4 regions of the Ilyobacter polytropus DSM 2926 genome follow, and region 1 is predicted to be linked to each of the others. Evidence: riboswitches for the same ligand, from Rfam matches in the RefSeq annotation. Region 1 holds a riboswitch; each other region holds the start of a gene.

Region 1 (3,645 bases):
GAAAGTGCGAGATTTGGTGTAACATAATCTGTAAATTCTACTACTTCAAGAGAATAACCTTTTTCAGCCAATTCTTCTTTTGCTATCTCAAGTATCTCTGAATGAGGTACAGGAGTAGCTCCTACCTTTATTTCCTGTGATTTTTCTTCAACTTTTTTCTCACCACAAGAAGTTAATCCTACGATAAATAAAATTGAAACTGCAACTAAACTAATAATTTTTTTCATATTTCTCTCCTTTTTATCCTCTTTTTTTTCTTATATTATAAACTATTTTATCACCTAAAAATTGTATCCCCTGAACCAGTATTATTATAGATGCCACTGAGACTATCATAATGTCAAGTTTGAATCGCTGATATCCGTATCTTATGGCAAGGTCACCTAGACCTCCTCCACCTATTGCTCCGGCCATTGCAGAATATCCTACAAGGGTTATTACTGTTATTGTCAGACCATGAATCAAAGAAGGCAGGGATTCAGGTATAAGTACCTTTGATATTATATCTTTTCTAGATGCTCCGAGAGATATAGAGGCTTCTAAAAGACCTCTGTCCACCTCTTTAACTGCCCCTTCTACGATTCTCGCCACAAATGGAGCTGCAGCTATGGAAAGAGGCACTATGCTCGCTGTAGACCCTATTGTGGTCCCCACTATGAACCTAGAAAGTGGAAGAACCAATATCATCAGTATAATAAAAGGTATTGATCTAAAAATATTTATAAGGCCGTCTAGAACCTTGTTTAATTTTGGCATTTCAATTATATGATTTTTATCTGTTATTACCGCAAGTAAACCTATAGGCAATCCCATAATGGTAGCAAATATTGTTGAAAGTACTACCATGTATATAGTTTCTGCCATAGCAGGTATCAGCAAAGCTATTATCTTATCCATTATATATCACCTTTATCTCTACATCCTCTTTTTTTATCCAGTTCAGTGCTTCTTCCTGTCTTTCTCCAGAAAGTTCTAGTATCAGATGACCTACATTCTGGGTGACAAGCTTATCTATACTTCCTGATACAATATTTGCATCTATATCAAACATTCTAACCATCTGTGATATAACTGGTTTTTCAACTGTGTGTCCTATATATGAAAGCTTTATTATTTTTTTACCTGGACTCTTTACAAAATCTACCTCTTCTGTTTCTTCTGGTATCAAATGAGATATAAATTCCTTTGCCATCTCTGTTCTTGGATTTGAAAAAATCCTGTCCACACTTCCCTCTTCGATAACTTCACCCTTATCCATTATAGCTGCTCTGTTGCACACACTTCTTATTACTTCCATCTGATGTGTTATAAGCACTATCGTAAGTCCGAGTTTTTTCTGAAGATCTTTTAGAAGGTCAAGTATAGACTTGGTAGTCTTAGGATCAAGAGCACTAGTCGCCTCATCAGATAAGAGTATCTTAGGATTGTTGGCGAGGGCTCTCGCAATTGCAACTCTCTGTTTTTGACCACCTGAAAGTTGGCTCGGAAAAGCTCTTTCTTTATCTTCTAATTCTACAAGGGTCAAAAGTTCTTTTACCCTTGATGGAATATCATTTTTATCCCAACCTGCTATCTCTAGTGCAAAGGCTATGTTCCCGAAAACATCCCTTGACTGAAGAAGATTAAAGTGTTGAAATATCATCCCGGTTTTTTTTCTATACTCTTTTAATTCTGTATCATTAAATTTGAGAATATTATTTCCCTCTACGAGAATCTCACCGCTGCTCGGCTCTTCTAATCTATTTAAAAGTCTTATAAGTGTTGATTTACCTGCACCACTCAGACCCATTATCCCGTATATATCATCCTCTTTTATGTTTAAGTTAACATTTTTTACAGCAAGGACATCTCCGATGGCACTGCTATAAAGTTTATTGAGATCTTTTATCTCTATCATCTATTACCACTCCTCAATTGTATATAAAAAATCCCTTCCAACAACATTTTGTAAAAAGATTTATTAACTGGCTTATAAACTTAATTTATCTATAATTGTTTACCGGTTTTCTAAGAGTTTTATTTTGTAAATAAAAAAAACTCTTCTTTTAGAGAAGAGGTTTCTAGTAATCTATTGCAGATTAGCCTCATCTCGCTGGAATTAGCACCACACCCCTTACGGCAGGTTGCTGAGGTTTCAAAGGGCCAGTCCCTCCACCTCTCTTGATAAGTAATTCATTTATACTAGAAAAAGTATATTACTTTTGACTAACTCTGTCAAGAATTTTTTCATTATTGTATAACTATCAATGGAATATTTTCTGAGTATTATTTCACACCGCAACCTGAAATTTATATGAGGTATTAGATTTATAAGAATCCATCCATTTTGTCTTGGAAAAAAATTACACTAGAGAAATTAAAAACATTATTTCAAACAACTCAGCTCAATTACTCGGCTTGTGCAAAAAATTAAAAATAGGAAATTCTTGAATTATTATTGCGGTAACGACACCAAAACACCTCAAGGAGTTGCCTACTTAATGAATATATTAGCCCTTAACTCTGATTTTTTCAAATATATTTTCATGTTTAAAAGTTCACTTTTTATTTTGAAAGTTTAAAGTCCAGCAACTTTTCCCGTATATCTTTATTCAGTTGCAATGTTTTAAAAAGTCTTTTTCCTGCATTTTGTGACTGCTTTATTGCAGTTTTATTTTCTTTTGCCTTCCCTCTCTCAAATAGTCCAAGCACCTTTACTATGTCTATAACCCTGTAACCTAGAGCTTCTAGTGGTTTTGCCATTGCCTCACCTGTGTACCCCATATCTTCTGGTGAATGTTGTTCGCATACTGCTATCACAGAAGCATAACGACCTCCTAAAACTTCATTTATTCCCATCCATACAGAACGGTCTTCTTTTGACATAACTTCAAAACAATAACATCTGTCAATAAAAACCTTTACGTCAGCGGTAACATTATAAAAATATGTCGGTGATCCCAAAATTATTGCGTCTGATTCCATTAATAGTGGATATATCTTCTGCATGTCGTCATTTATTACACATTTATAAGTGTCTCTGCATCCTTCGCAGCCTGTGCAGCCTTTTATAGAATAATCTCCTAAAAATATTACTTCAGTTTCTATTCCATCTCCCTTCGCACTTTCTAAAGCACTCATCACAAGGGTCGAGGTATTACCATTTTTTCTCTTGCTTCCCACTATACCTAAAATTTTCATATTTAAAAAACCTCCTTGCAGATTATAACATAACTTGGCTTTTGCAAAAATTAAAAATAGACAATTCTTGAGGTAATATTACGGTAAAGACACCGAAATATCTCAAGGAGTTGCCTACCTAATGAATATATTAGCCCCTAACTCTAATTTTTCAAATATTTTTTCACGCTTAACTGTAAATGGTCTCTTTCACAAAATCGACATTTTTCTACTTTTGTTTATAGAGTCATTAATTCTGATGAAAAGAAAAATCTTTCAAATATATGGATAAACTCTTTTAATTCCAAAGATAGGAGTATTTTCAATAAGTTTCCCTTTACTCTCCGTGGAATGAAAAAAACTTAATCTGCAAAGAAAAAAGGACGTTCTATATGAACTGGTTACGGCTGGAAAGAAAGATCCTTTCTTCTTTTCTATTGATGACACTCTTTCGACTAAGGAAATTTATTCTAAAAATATCTAGGG
Region 2 (3,645 bases), 690 kb from region 1:
ACCACTGGTAGTGATGAAAATGGAGGCTGGACTTATTCCTATGACGACGGGACACTAATAGCAGACGTTCCAGACGATGCATTTGGACAGGGAATAATTTGGTCAGAGTTCTAGCTTGTGTGATTTATCAGAATATTTAAGTATAGAAAAATAGAAATAAAAGTGTTGTCCTAAAATAAAAACTGTGATAAAATTTATATTGGTGTCTCATAATAAAGAGGTGTAATATATTGGAAGACAGATTATTTTTTCATCGCAAAAAAGGATATTTATGTTTTTTTTACGATGGGATAGGTATATCCTTTTCTAAAGAAAAAATTTATGGGACAAGTATAAACAAAATAAAAGTTTATTATAAGCCTGATTCTATACTAAAAGTTTAGTATATTCCGGGCTTTTTTACATACTTAATAGGTTTTAGGAGGTTATCATGAAGTATGATATTATTTTTGTAGGCGGGGGACAGGCAAATATTTTTGGAGCTTATGAAGCAATAACAAAGAATCCAGATATAAAGATTCTGATTGTAGACAAGGGAAGGATGCTGAAAGAAAGAGTCTGTCCTAAGGAAAAAACGGATAAGTGTGTGAAGTGTGATACTTGTGCCATAATATATGGGATAAGCGGGGCAGGGGCATACTCAGATTCAAAATTTAACATGGATTATAGAGTTGGCGGAGATGTACATACAGTTACAGGAAAACAGCTTGTAAATGATACTATAAATTATGTGGCGGAAATTTATAAAAAATTTGGTTTTGACGAAGAACCTGCAGGGATAAAATACAATGAAGAAATGGAAGAGGTAAAAAGAAGGTGTATAGAAAATAATGTGCAGTTGGTTGACACTCCTACAATGCACTTGGGGACAGACGGATCTAGAGAGTTGTACACAAAACTTGTGGATTACCTTTTGGGTAAGGGAGTAGAATTCCTGACTGGCCATGGTATAGAGGAACTGATTATAGAAAATAATCAGGTGAAAGGAATAATACTTTCAGGTAAAAAATCTGAAACAATTTATTCTGATAATGTAATTATGGGAATAGGTAGAAGCGGAGCCAAGAAAATGATGAAACTCTGCCAAAAGCATGGAATAGATTACAGCACAGGGGCAATAGATGTAGGAGTGAGGGTAGAAGTACCTGATGTGGTAATGAAAAATATAAATAAAAATTTTTATGAAGCGAAAATGGTATATTACACCGAAAAGTATAGAGATAAGATGAGAACATTTTGTAGTAATCCCAGTGGTTTTATTGCTGTGGAGAAACACAGTGATGATGTAATATTGGCAAATGGTCATGCGTATAAGGACAGGAAGTCTATAAATACAAACTTAGCCCTTCTTTGTACAAAAACTTTCACTCATCCATTCAGCCATCCCTTTGAGTATGCCACTGCTATAGCGAAGATGTCATCTATGCTTACAGGGGGAAAAATACTTATGCAGTCATATGGAGATTTGAAGGCAGGAAGAAGGTCCACAGAAGAGAGGTTATCTAGGCTGAATATAGTTCCCACAACAGATGACTATGTTGCTGGGGATATAGCACTAGCCTGTCCTAAAAGGATACTGGACAACATAATCGAGTTTATAGAGGTTCATGACAAGATAACCCCTGGTTTTGCATCTAGTGATCTATTGCTTTATTTTCCAGAGATAAAGTTTAGAAGTACAAGAGTGGCTATAAATGAACACATGGAAACTAGTATTAAAGGGTTTTACTCTGTGGGAGATAGTTCGGGATATGGAAGTGGACTTAATATTGCAGCAGTAATGGGAATACTAGCAACTAGAGATATAATAAGCAAATAAAAAAAGTCTATGTCTATAAGCTATGAAATTTTTCAGTTTTAACCTAAATAATCAAGATAATCTGATTGGGTTAAATGAATTGTTTTTAATGTTTATTTTTGAATATCAAAAATTATTGACAAAAATATAACAGAGGTATATAATTTATATAAATAAAATTGAATAATATACGATTCTTATCGAGAGTGGTGGAGGGACTGACCCTGTGAAACCCGGCAACCTGCCTTAAAAGGTGTGGTGCTAAATTCAGAGCTAAAAAAGCGAAGATAAGAGAGAGACCCGATCTGTACAGCCTCTTTCTTACTGAAAGAGGCTTTTTTTATAACAAATAATATTACCAAGGAGGATTTATATAAATGGAAAACAAAATATTTTTTACTTCAGAATGTGTTTCACCGGGCCATCCTGATAAGATAGCCGACCAGGTATCAGATGCAGTGCTAGACGCCTGCATAGCAGAAGACCCAAATTCTAGGGTAGCCTGCGAAGTATTTTGTACAACAGGTCAGGTAGTGGTAGGAGGAGAGATAACTACCAATACATATGTAGATGTGCAAAAGATAGTAAGAGACAAGATAGAAGAGATCGGATACAAGCAGGGAATGGGATTTGACTCAGACTGCGGAGTGCTTAATGCAATACATTCACAGTCTCCTGATATAGCAATGGGTGTAGATATCGGAGGAGCAGGAGACCAGGGAATAATGTTCGGAGGAGCTGTAAAAGAAACTCCTGAACTTATGCCTTTAGCCCTTGTTCTTGCAAGGGAGATAATCGTAAAATATACAAGAATGGCAAGATCTAAAGAGGTAATCTGGGGAAGACCAGACGCAAAGTCTCAGGTAACTCTTGCGTATAATAAAAACGGGACTGTAGATCATGTTGATACAGTAGTAGTATCTGTACAGCATAACCCTGAAGTAAGTCAGGAAGAGATTCATGAAACAATAATAGAAAAGGTAGTAAAACCTGTCCTTGAAAAATATAAAATGAATCCTGGAAGGGTAAAACATTACCATATAAATCCAACAGGAAGATTCGTAATCGGCGGACCTCACGGAGATGCTGGTCTTACAGGAAGAAAGATAATAGTAGATACCTATGGTGGATACTTTAGACACGGTGGAGGAGCTTTCTCAGGAAAGGATCCTTCAAAGGTGGACAGGTCTGCCGCTTATGCAGCAAGATGGGTAGCTAAGAATATAGTTGCTGCAGAACTTGCAGAAAAGTGTGAAATACAGCTTTCTTATGCTATAGGGGTAGTAGAGCCTACATCTGTAAAAGTAGATACCTTTGGAACAGGAAAAATAGAAGAGGTAAAGCTAGCTGAGATAGTGCAAAAGGTATTTGACCTAAGTCCTAGAGGGATAGAACTAGCCTTAGAGCTAAGATCAGGAAACTTTAAGTATCAGGATCTTGCAGCCTTCGGTCATATAGGAAGGACAGACATAGATCTTCCTTGGGAAAGAACAAATAAGGTAGAAGCTATAAAAAAACTTGTATAGAATAAAAACAGTTTAACAGGCAGTCTAATGACTGCCTGTTTTAATATTCAAATCATAAATGCAGCAGAAGATAAAACTTGACATAAATAATAAAGAAATGTAAAGTTATTGATAACAAAAGAATTTTCATAAAAAATGTATTTTTAAAATGAATCAGCAAAGAAAGAGGAATTAATTTTTTATTATAGAATAATATTTTTGTCAAGAAAAATCCCGGTTATAAGTGAAAGGGGGAGAGTATGAAGATACTAAAACCAAGAGGCGGAGTTCATCCAAAAGAGATGAAGGAGTTGACCTCAGATAAAAATATAGAAGTGATGC
Region 3 (3,645 bases), 450 kb from region 1:
TGGATGAAGGACACTTGTACGAACATCTGCAACATGGACTACAATTGCAGCTAATTCAAGACTATTCATTAATTTTTCTCCTTCTTGAGATCCACCTTTTACACCGAATGTGAGTACTCCACTACAACCCTTTAGATATTTTTTTGCACGTTGGAAGTGTTTATGACTTTCTAGTCCTGGGTACTTTACCCAGCTTATCTTAGGATGATTCTCAAGAAATTCTGCAAGTTTTTGGGCATTTTCACAATGTCTGTCCATTCTCACATGAAGGGTTTCTAGTCCTAAATTTGATAAGAAGGCGTTCATTGGGCTCAGATATGATCCTAAATCACGAATCCACTGGACTCTGGCTTTAATGATAAAGGCCTGGTTTCCAAAATCACGAGTATAGATGACACCGTGATAGCTTTTGTCAGGCTCGGTGAATTCTGGGAATTTTCCGTTACACCAGTCAAAAGTTCCACCGTCAATGATCACACCGCCTACACTTGTTGCATGTCCGTCAATATATTTGGTAGATGAATGAACAACAATATCTGCTCCAAGTTTTAAAGGCTGGCACAAGTATGGAGTTGCGAAGGTGTTGTCTACTATTAGAGGTACTCCCATTTCTTTTGCCAGTGTTGATAATTTTTCAAAATCTAGGATGTCCATTGCAGGATTAGCAATGGTTTCTGCAAAGATTGCCTTGGTATTAGGTTTGAAATATTTTTTAAGTTCTTCCAAAGGAAGCTCTGCATCAACTAAAGTCGTTTCTATTCCCATCTTTTTTAAGGTATTTGTGAATAAGGCCACAGTCCCTCCGTAGAGAGCTCCGGCTGCTATAAAATGATCACCAGATGAAGCAATATTTGTTATGGCGATTGTAGAAGCATTCTGACCGGAAGAAGTAGCCAAAGCTCCCACTCCGCCCTCCAAGGCAGCCATTTTTTTTTCGTAGGCATCACAAGTAGGATTACTTATCCTAGAATACATATGCCCCTCAGCTTCTAGATCAAAAAGTTTTGCCACGTCAGCAGCAGTGTCATATCTATAAGTTGTGCTCTGATAAATAGGAAGTACACGGGGTTCACCATTTTTCGGCTGCCATCCGCATTGAATAGTTTTGGTTTCCAGAGACCATTTTTCTTTACTCATATATTTTACCTCCATAAACGAATTTTTAAAATTTTTTATAAAAAAAAAGACCTCAAATAAGAGATCATTTTATGCAAGAGACTGCTTTATTTATCCCCCCTTATCTATTTAGCACAAACCATAAAAGTAGGTTGCTGAGGTGTCAAAGGATCAATCCCTCCCCCTCTCTAGATAAGAAAATATTTGATTATAGTGATTCTATAATTTTTAAATTTAAATGTCAAGGTAAAATTTCAGTTCCCTTTGAGAAGTGTTTTTCCATACTATGGGTTATTTATAGCTTTACTTTGTGAGCAACATAAATATTCCCAAGGGAGATAGATGCTGCGAAATAGAATATATATTAAGGGCCCCAGAGTCCCCAGGCAAGACCACTCAAGATAGCGCAGGTAATGATGCTCATACCCAAGGAAAGAGAGGGGATAACCTCTGAAGAATCAATTGCTATATTTTTCAAGTACACCGTCCTGATGAAACTCATCTGGGTGGACATTTTATCAATAACTACCATGAAATATCCTAACAACACGGGTCATTCTGTCGTTGCCAGTGCACCGGAAACATAACCTGTCGTCAATAATCCAAATAATAGGCAGACTACCACAAAAGAGATTCCGTCGGCATATAATAATTTCTTGACGCCGAACCTGTCCGGCCATCGTTCCAAGGCCGGAATAAAGAAAATCCCGATAAAGGCTCCTCCAATTGATAAAAGAGCCAAGGTGTCTGCTTTTTTCCCCAAGATTTCAATTAATACCTAGGGGCAATAAAGCCATAAACTAACATAATCTGCTTTTGGACACCGTACAAGATAACCAATATGTAATAAAGTTTATATTCTTTTCTAAATAGGCTGTTGCAAAAGTACGGTATAATTTTTAGCAACTTTGCAACACCTTATGAATTCAGTTGAAAGTATAGGGGATAAGAAAAATAATATCCTTAGTCCCTTCCATTACAGAAATCCTATTTTCTTAAGAAAATTAGGTTTTAAAGAAAAATTGGAAGAATAAAAGAAAGGACGTTCAGTTTAGTTAAACGAACGTCCTTTTAAAATTTTTATCAGCATTAATTCGCGGTAAAAATATCTTTTGACTCTACCTTTTCAGATTTTTACTATCTACTACTTACTACTTCTCTCACTAGTTTTTCATAGCTTGAATAGGAGGCGCAACTTTTCCACCTCTGTTGATTAATGTAGAGCAGTTTAATGAGTTAACCGGCATAATGTCAGCTTCACCAAGAAGTCCTCCAAATACAACTCTGTCTCCAACAGTTTTACCGGGTACAGGAATAACTCTTACAGCCGTTGTTTTGCTGTTAACCATACCTATTGCCATTTCGTCACCGATAATTCCTGAGATTACATAGTCAGGAGTTTCTCCTGGAATAGCAATCATATCAAGACCTACAGAACAAACACATGTCATTGCTTCAAGCTTTTCAAGTGTTAAATATCCTTTACTTGTAGCAGCAATCATTCCTTGATCTTCACTGACAGGGATGAATGCCCCAGTAAGTCCTCCGACTCTTGTAGCAGCCATAGCTCCTCCTTTTTTCACAGCATCATTAAGGATTGCCAGAGAAAGAGTAGTACCATAAGCTCCTACAGATTCAAGACCAAATTCTTCTAATATATTACCAACACTATCTCCAACAGCAGGAGTCGGTGCCAATGATAAGTCAACTATACCGAAATCTATTCCTAATTCTTTTGCAACTTCTTTACCTACTAATTCTCCCATTCTAGTAATTTTGAAACTTACTTTTTTAATAGTTTCAGTTATTTCATCAATAGGAGCTTTTTTATCAACTTTTGCAAGGGCCGCCCTCACAACTCCTGGTCCACTTATACCGAGGTTAAGAATGATTTCAGCTTCTCCAACACCATGGAAAGCTCCAGCCATAAATGGATTATCACTTACAGCATTTGTAAAGACTACAAATTTAGCTGCCGCTAACCCGTCAGTGTCTTTTGATAATTCAGCTAACTCTTTAACAGTTTTCCCCATCATCCCAACTGCATCTAAGTTGATTCCTGCTTTAGTCGAACCGACATTTACAGATGAACATACTCTGTCCGTTGTGCTAAGAGCTTTTGGGATAGATGCAATAAGTTTTTTATCTGCAGGAGTAAATCCTTTTTCTACAAGGGCACTAAATCCACCTATAAAGTCAATTCCAATCTCTTTTGCAGCCTTATCAAGTGCTTCAGCAAAACAAGTATAGTCCTCTGCATCTGTAGCTCCTCCGATTACAGCGATTGGAGTAACAGATACCCTTTTGTTAACAATAGGTACACCATATTTTGCAGCTACTTTATCAGCTATTTCAACTAAGTTTCTTCCATATTTTATGATTTTGTTATAGATATTTTCACATGTTACTTTGTGGTCTCTGTCTATACAGTCCAAAAGGCTGATTCCCATTGTAACTGTTCTTACATCAAGGTTTTGCATATCAACCATTTGAATAGTTTCCAATATTTCATTTGCTACTATGTGCATT
Region 4 (3,645 bases), on a different replicon from region 1:
TAAAAGGCATGAGGTTGATAATACCAATTTTTAATTCCCCTTTATTTTCTTTAAATCTAATTCCCTCTTTTTCGGCTCTCTCTCTGCCCGAAAGGGAGGGAGCTCCAGCGATACAACACATCTTACTGTCCCCCTATAAAGCAATTCTCAGATTTGCTATTGCATCCATTATCTTTTGTGTAGTGTCCACCTTATTCATTGTATAGAGGTGGATTCCGTCTACTCCTGAAGATATAAGATCCACTATCTGCTCTACGGCATAGGCTATACCGGCATCCTTTAGAGCCTCAGGATTATTTTCATATCTATCTAATATTCTCTGAAATTTTGGTGGGATAGAGCTTCCACAAAGAGCCGTTATCCTCTTTATCTGTCTAGCGTCTGTTACTGGCATTATACCCGCCACAAGTGGTACATCTATCTCTAGCTTTTTTGCTTTTTCTTTGAAGTCATAGAAATAAGAGTTGTCAAAGAAAATCTGGGAGATAAGAAAATCAGTTCCCTCTTCTGCCTTTCTTTTTAGATGAAAAAGATCCATGAGGTCGTTGCTTTCTTGATGCCCCTCTGGATAGAAGGCCCCTCCTATTGAGAACCCCCCCCTTTCCTTGATCTGCTTTACAAGTTGGTGTGCATACTTAAAATCCCCTTCAGGAATGCTTCCGTCATTTGGGTAATCTCCCCTTAAGGCTAGGACATTGTTTATACCATTTTCCTTTAGTTCATCTAAAATTCCGTCTATCTCTACCTTATCTGCCCCTATACAAGTAAGGTGAGCCAAAACCTCTACATTGTTAACTTTTTTAATCCTAGATGCTATCTCTACAGTTCTCCCACGGGTAGTACCCCCTGCACCGTATGTTACACTGATAAAATCCGGACTAAGTTTCACCAATTCGTCAATGGTGTCATAGACCTTTTCCACAGGATATCTTTCATTTGGAGGAAATATCTCAAAGGATATTACCGGTTTTTTGCTTTCATATATATCTTTTATAAACATGATGCCCCCTATTTTTATGTTTGAAATTTATGAATTATCTGGTAGCTTCTATTGCCTTTTGAAGATCCTCTATAAGGTCGTCGATGTTTTCAAGTCCTACAGAGATTCTGATCGTATCTGTACCTATACCGCATTCCTTAAGTGCTTCTTCACTTAGTTGTCCGTGAGTAGTGCTAGCAGGATGTATTATAAGTGACTTGGCGTCGGCCACATTTGCAAGATGAGAAAAGATATCTAGTTTTTCTATAAATTTAGCCGCCCTTTCTCTGTCACCTTTTAAACCGAAGGTGAATATAGAACAAGCTCCCTTTGGAAGATATTTTTTTACAAGATTTTGCTGATCTTCATCATCACTTACTTCAGGGTGACTAACCCAGTTTACATCATCGTTATTTTTTAAGAACTGAGCAATTTTTCTTGCATTTTCCACATGTCTTTCTACTCTCAGTGAAAGAGTTTCTATCCCCTGTAAAATCAGGAAAGAATTAAAAGGTGAAAGTGCAGCTCCTGTATCCCTAAGTAGTTTAACCCTCGTCTTTAGTATATATGCCGCCGCTCCAAGGTCAGCATACTTTAGACCATGGTAACCTGGGTCTGGTTCGTTAAATGCTGTAAATCTTTCGTTTTTCCAGTCAAATTTTCCTCCGTCTACAATGAGTCCTGCTATAGTCGTCCCGTGCCCCCCTAGGAATTTTGTAGCAGAGTATACTACAATGTCTGCCCCGTGGTCTAAAGGTCTCAAAAGATAAGGAGTGGCAAAGGTATTATCTACAATTAGCGGAAGACCGTTTTCATGGGCTATCTCTGCTATTTTTTGAATGTCCAACACTTCACCGCTTGGATTTCCAAGACTTTCTATAAATACGGCCTTTGTTTTTTCGTTTATCAAACCTCTTATTTCCTCGGGATTCACAGGATCAAAGAATCTGGCTTTGACTCCGAAATCGTTGATTGTATTTGAAAGAAGGTTGAAAGAACCCCCGTAAAGGTTATTTGAAGAAACTACTTCATCACCGCATCTAGCTACATTCAGTATAGAATAAGTAACGGCAGAAGTTCCAGAAGCTACTGCAAGAGCCCCTACTCCCCCTTCTAAAAGAGCTATTCTCTCTTCTAGTACAGCTGTAGTTGGGTTTCCTATTCTCGTATATATATTTCCAGGTTCCTCTAAAGCAAATAACTTTGCAGCATGTTCTGTGCTCTCAAAATTATAAGAAGTAGTTTGGTAAATAGGTACCGCTCTAGATCCAGTAGTCGGGTCTGGTTGCTGTCCTCCGTGTAATTGTAAAGTTTCAAATTTGTGTGCCATGTTTAATTCCCCCTTAATGTCATTAGTTTAATTGTGTCACAAAAGCCTAATATAAAGCCTCTGTAAAAATAAGATAAAATGGAGGCAACGGGATTTTATAAAAAAAACCCTTTCATCTAAGTCAGATGAAAGGGTTGGTTACTCTAAAATTAGCCCTATTGCCATCTGTCAGGAATTAGCACCACACCTGAATAGGTAGGTTGCTGAGGTATCTCCGGGCCTGTCCCTACACCTCTCTTGATGGATAAACCCTTTATTCTAGGGTTTACATATTTTAATACTGGTTCACTTGTTTCTCTGTTGTTGATAGTTACTTTACCACAAAGGTAAAGAAGTGTCAATATTTTTTTAAAAATACAACCTAATTTTAAAAATCTAAAGTTAAAAAAAAAGGGGTTATCTAAATAAACCCTAAATTTTCATGAAGGAGGAAATCTCTGAGATTGGTATCTCAAAAGTTATTATTCCTGCTTCGTAAGATGCTAGGGTATAGGGGTTAAAAAACACAACTAAAGAGTCACCCTCAAAATAAAAACTATACTCTTCATCGGGAATATTTATATCAGCATAATATAAATCCCCTCCGTATTTTATTATCTGTTCTTCCACCTTTTGTTTGATGAGTCCCTTGTAGTTGATGTTGCCTTTAAATATATCCTTCAGAAAAATTTCTTTTCCGTTTTTAAAATTATACCCTTCTTCTAGTATCATGCCGTGGGATCCACCTGTAAAATAAAAAGTCTTAACTAGATAACTGTCTATTTTGCTCTCATTATCTATCTTCTTAAAATCACTTTTTAAAATAAATTTACCATCTCTATTATCTGGATTTTCAAGACGGTTTTTATTTGATTCCATCTTTATCATTTCCATTAGGGCTCTAAAGCCGCCTTTTACCTTGTTGCTAGAATTACCGATGTATTTTCCTTTATTATAAAAAACAGGTATTTTACCATCTATCATAAGATACTGATTTTCAAGTTTTATATTTGATTTTTTTGTCTCTACTGAAAACATATTTTGAAATACTGCGAATATAAAAATAAAAACTATAATTTTTTTCATTGGATAACCTCCTAAATTCTCAGTTGATTATACTCTGAAAACCACTGTTGATTCAACTTTATATTTCTAAAAGAACTGCTTTGAAGATTGTTTTTCAGATCATATTTTATAAAATCTTTTATTTGATCTAGAGGTATTTTAAACTTTTCCCATCCGTCGTAATATGGAGGAGCCCCTTTTACTATTAGCTCCACCACAAGGTTTTTATCTTCTAAATAAAAGCCTCCGTAATCAATATCTAAAATTATATCATTTGGGTAAATGTTTACAG

The links. A riboswitch is a leader RNA that binds a small molecule or an ion and turns the genes downstream of it on or off. The one in region 1 is predicted to bind S-adenosylmethionine.
Region 2: linked by a shared signal. The riboswitch ahead of metK (methionine adenosyltransferase) and the one ahead of ILYOP_RS06025 (methionine ABC transporter ATP-binding protein) in region 1 are both predicted to bind S-adenosylmethionine.
Region 3: linked by a shared signal. The riboswitch ahead of ILYOP_RS08195 (O-acetylhomoserine aminocarboxypropyltransferase/cysteine synthase family protein) and the one ahead of ILYOP_RS06025 (methionine ABC transporter ATP-binding protein) in region 1 are both predicted to bind S-adenosylmethionine.
Region 4: linked by a shared signal. The riboswitch ahead of ILYOP_RS12390 (O-acetylhomoserine aminocarboxypropyltransferase/cysteine synthase family protein) and the one ahead of ILYOP_RS06025 (methionine ABC transporter ATP-binding protein) in region 1 are both predicted to bind S-adenosylmethionine.

What each region holds. Positions count from the first base shown of each region.
Region 1 covers NC_014632.1:1,292,797-1,296,441, forward strand. Annotated here, with positions in the region: gene ILYOP_RS06015 (MetQ/NlpA family ABC transporter substrate-binding protein) at 1-227, opposite strand, end outside; gene ILYOP_RS06020 (methionine ABC transporter permease) at 241-897, opposite strand; gene ILYOP_RS06025 (methionine ABC transporter ATP-binding protein) at 890-1,897, opposite strand; SAM riboswitch class I at 2,082-2,170, opposite strand; gene ILYOP_RS06030 (flavodoxin family protein) at 2,545-3,180, opposite strand.
Region 2 covers NC_014632.1:602,374-606,018, forward strand. Annotated here, with positions in the region: gene ILYOP_RS16115 (type II secretion system protein) at 1-114, shown strand, start outside; gene ILYOP_RS02770 (NAD(P)/FAD-dependent oxidoreductase) at 431-1,819, shown strand; SAM riboswitch class I at 1,993-2,092, shown strand; gene metK (methionine adenosyltransferase) at 2,176-3,324, shown strand; gene rsxC (electron transport complex subunit RsxC) at 3,564-3,645, shown strand, end outside.
Region 3 covers NC_014632.1:1,747,343-1,750,987, reverse strand. Annotated here, with positions in the region: gene ILYOP_RS08195 (O-acetylhomoserine aminocarboxypropyltransferase/cysteine synthase family protein) at 1-1,137, opposite strand, end outside; SAM riboswitch class I at 1,235-1,315, opposite strand; gene ILYOP_RS08190 (PFL family protein) at 2,280-3,644, opposite strand.
Region 4 covers NC_014633.1:531,541-535,185, reverse strand. Annotated here, with positions in the region: gene ILYOP_RS12400 (homoserine O-acetyltransferase) at 1-121, opposite strand, end outside; gene metF (methylenetetrahydrofolate reductase [NAD(P)H]) at 134-1,000, opposite strand; gene ILYOP_RS12390 (O-acetylhomoserine aminocarboxypropyltransferase/cysteine synthase family protein) at 1,035-2,309, opposite strand; SAM riboswitch class I at 2,468-2,556, opposite strand; gene ILYOP_RS12385 (DUF3298 and DUF4163 domain-containing protein) at 2,721-3,374, opposite strand; gene ILYOP_RS12380 (hypothetical protein) at 3,386-3,645, opposite strand, start outside.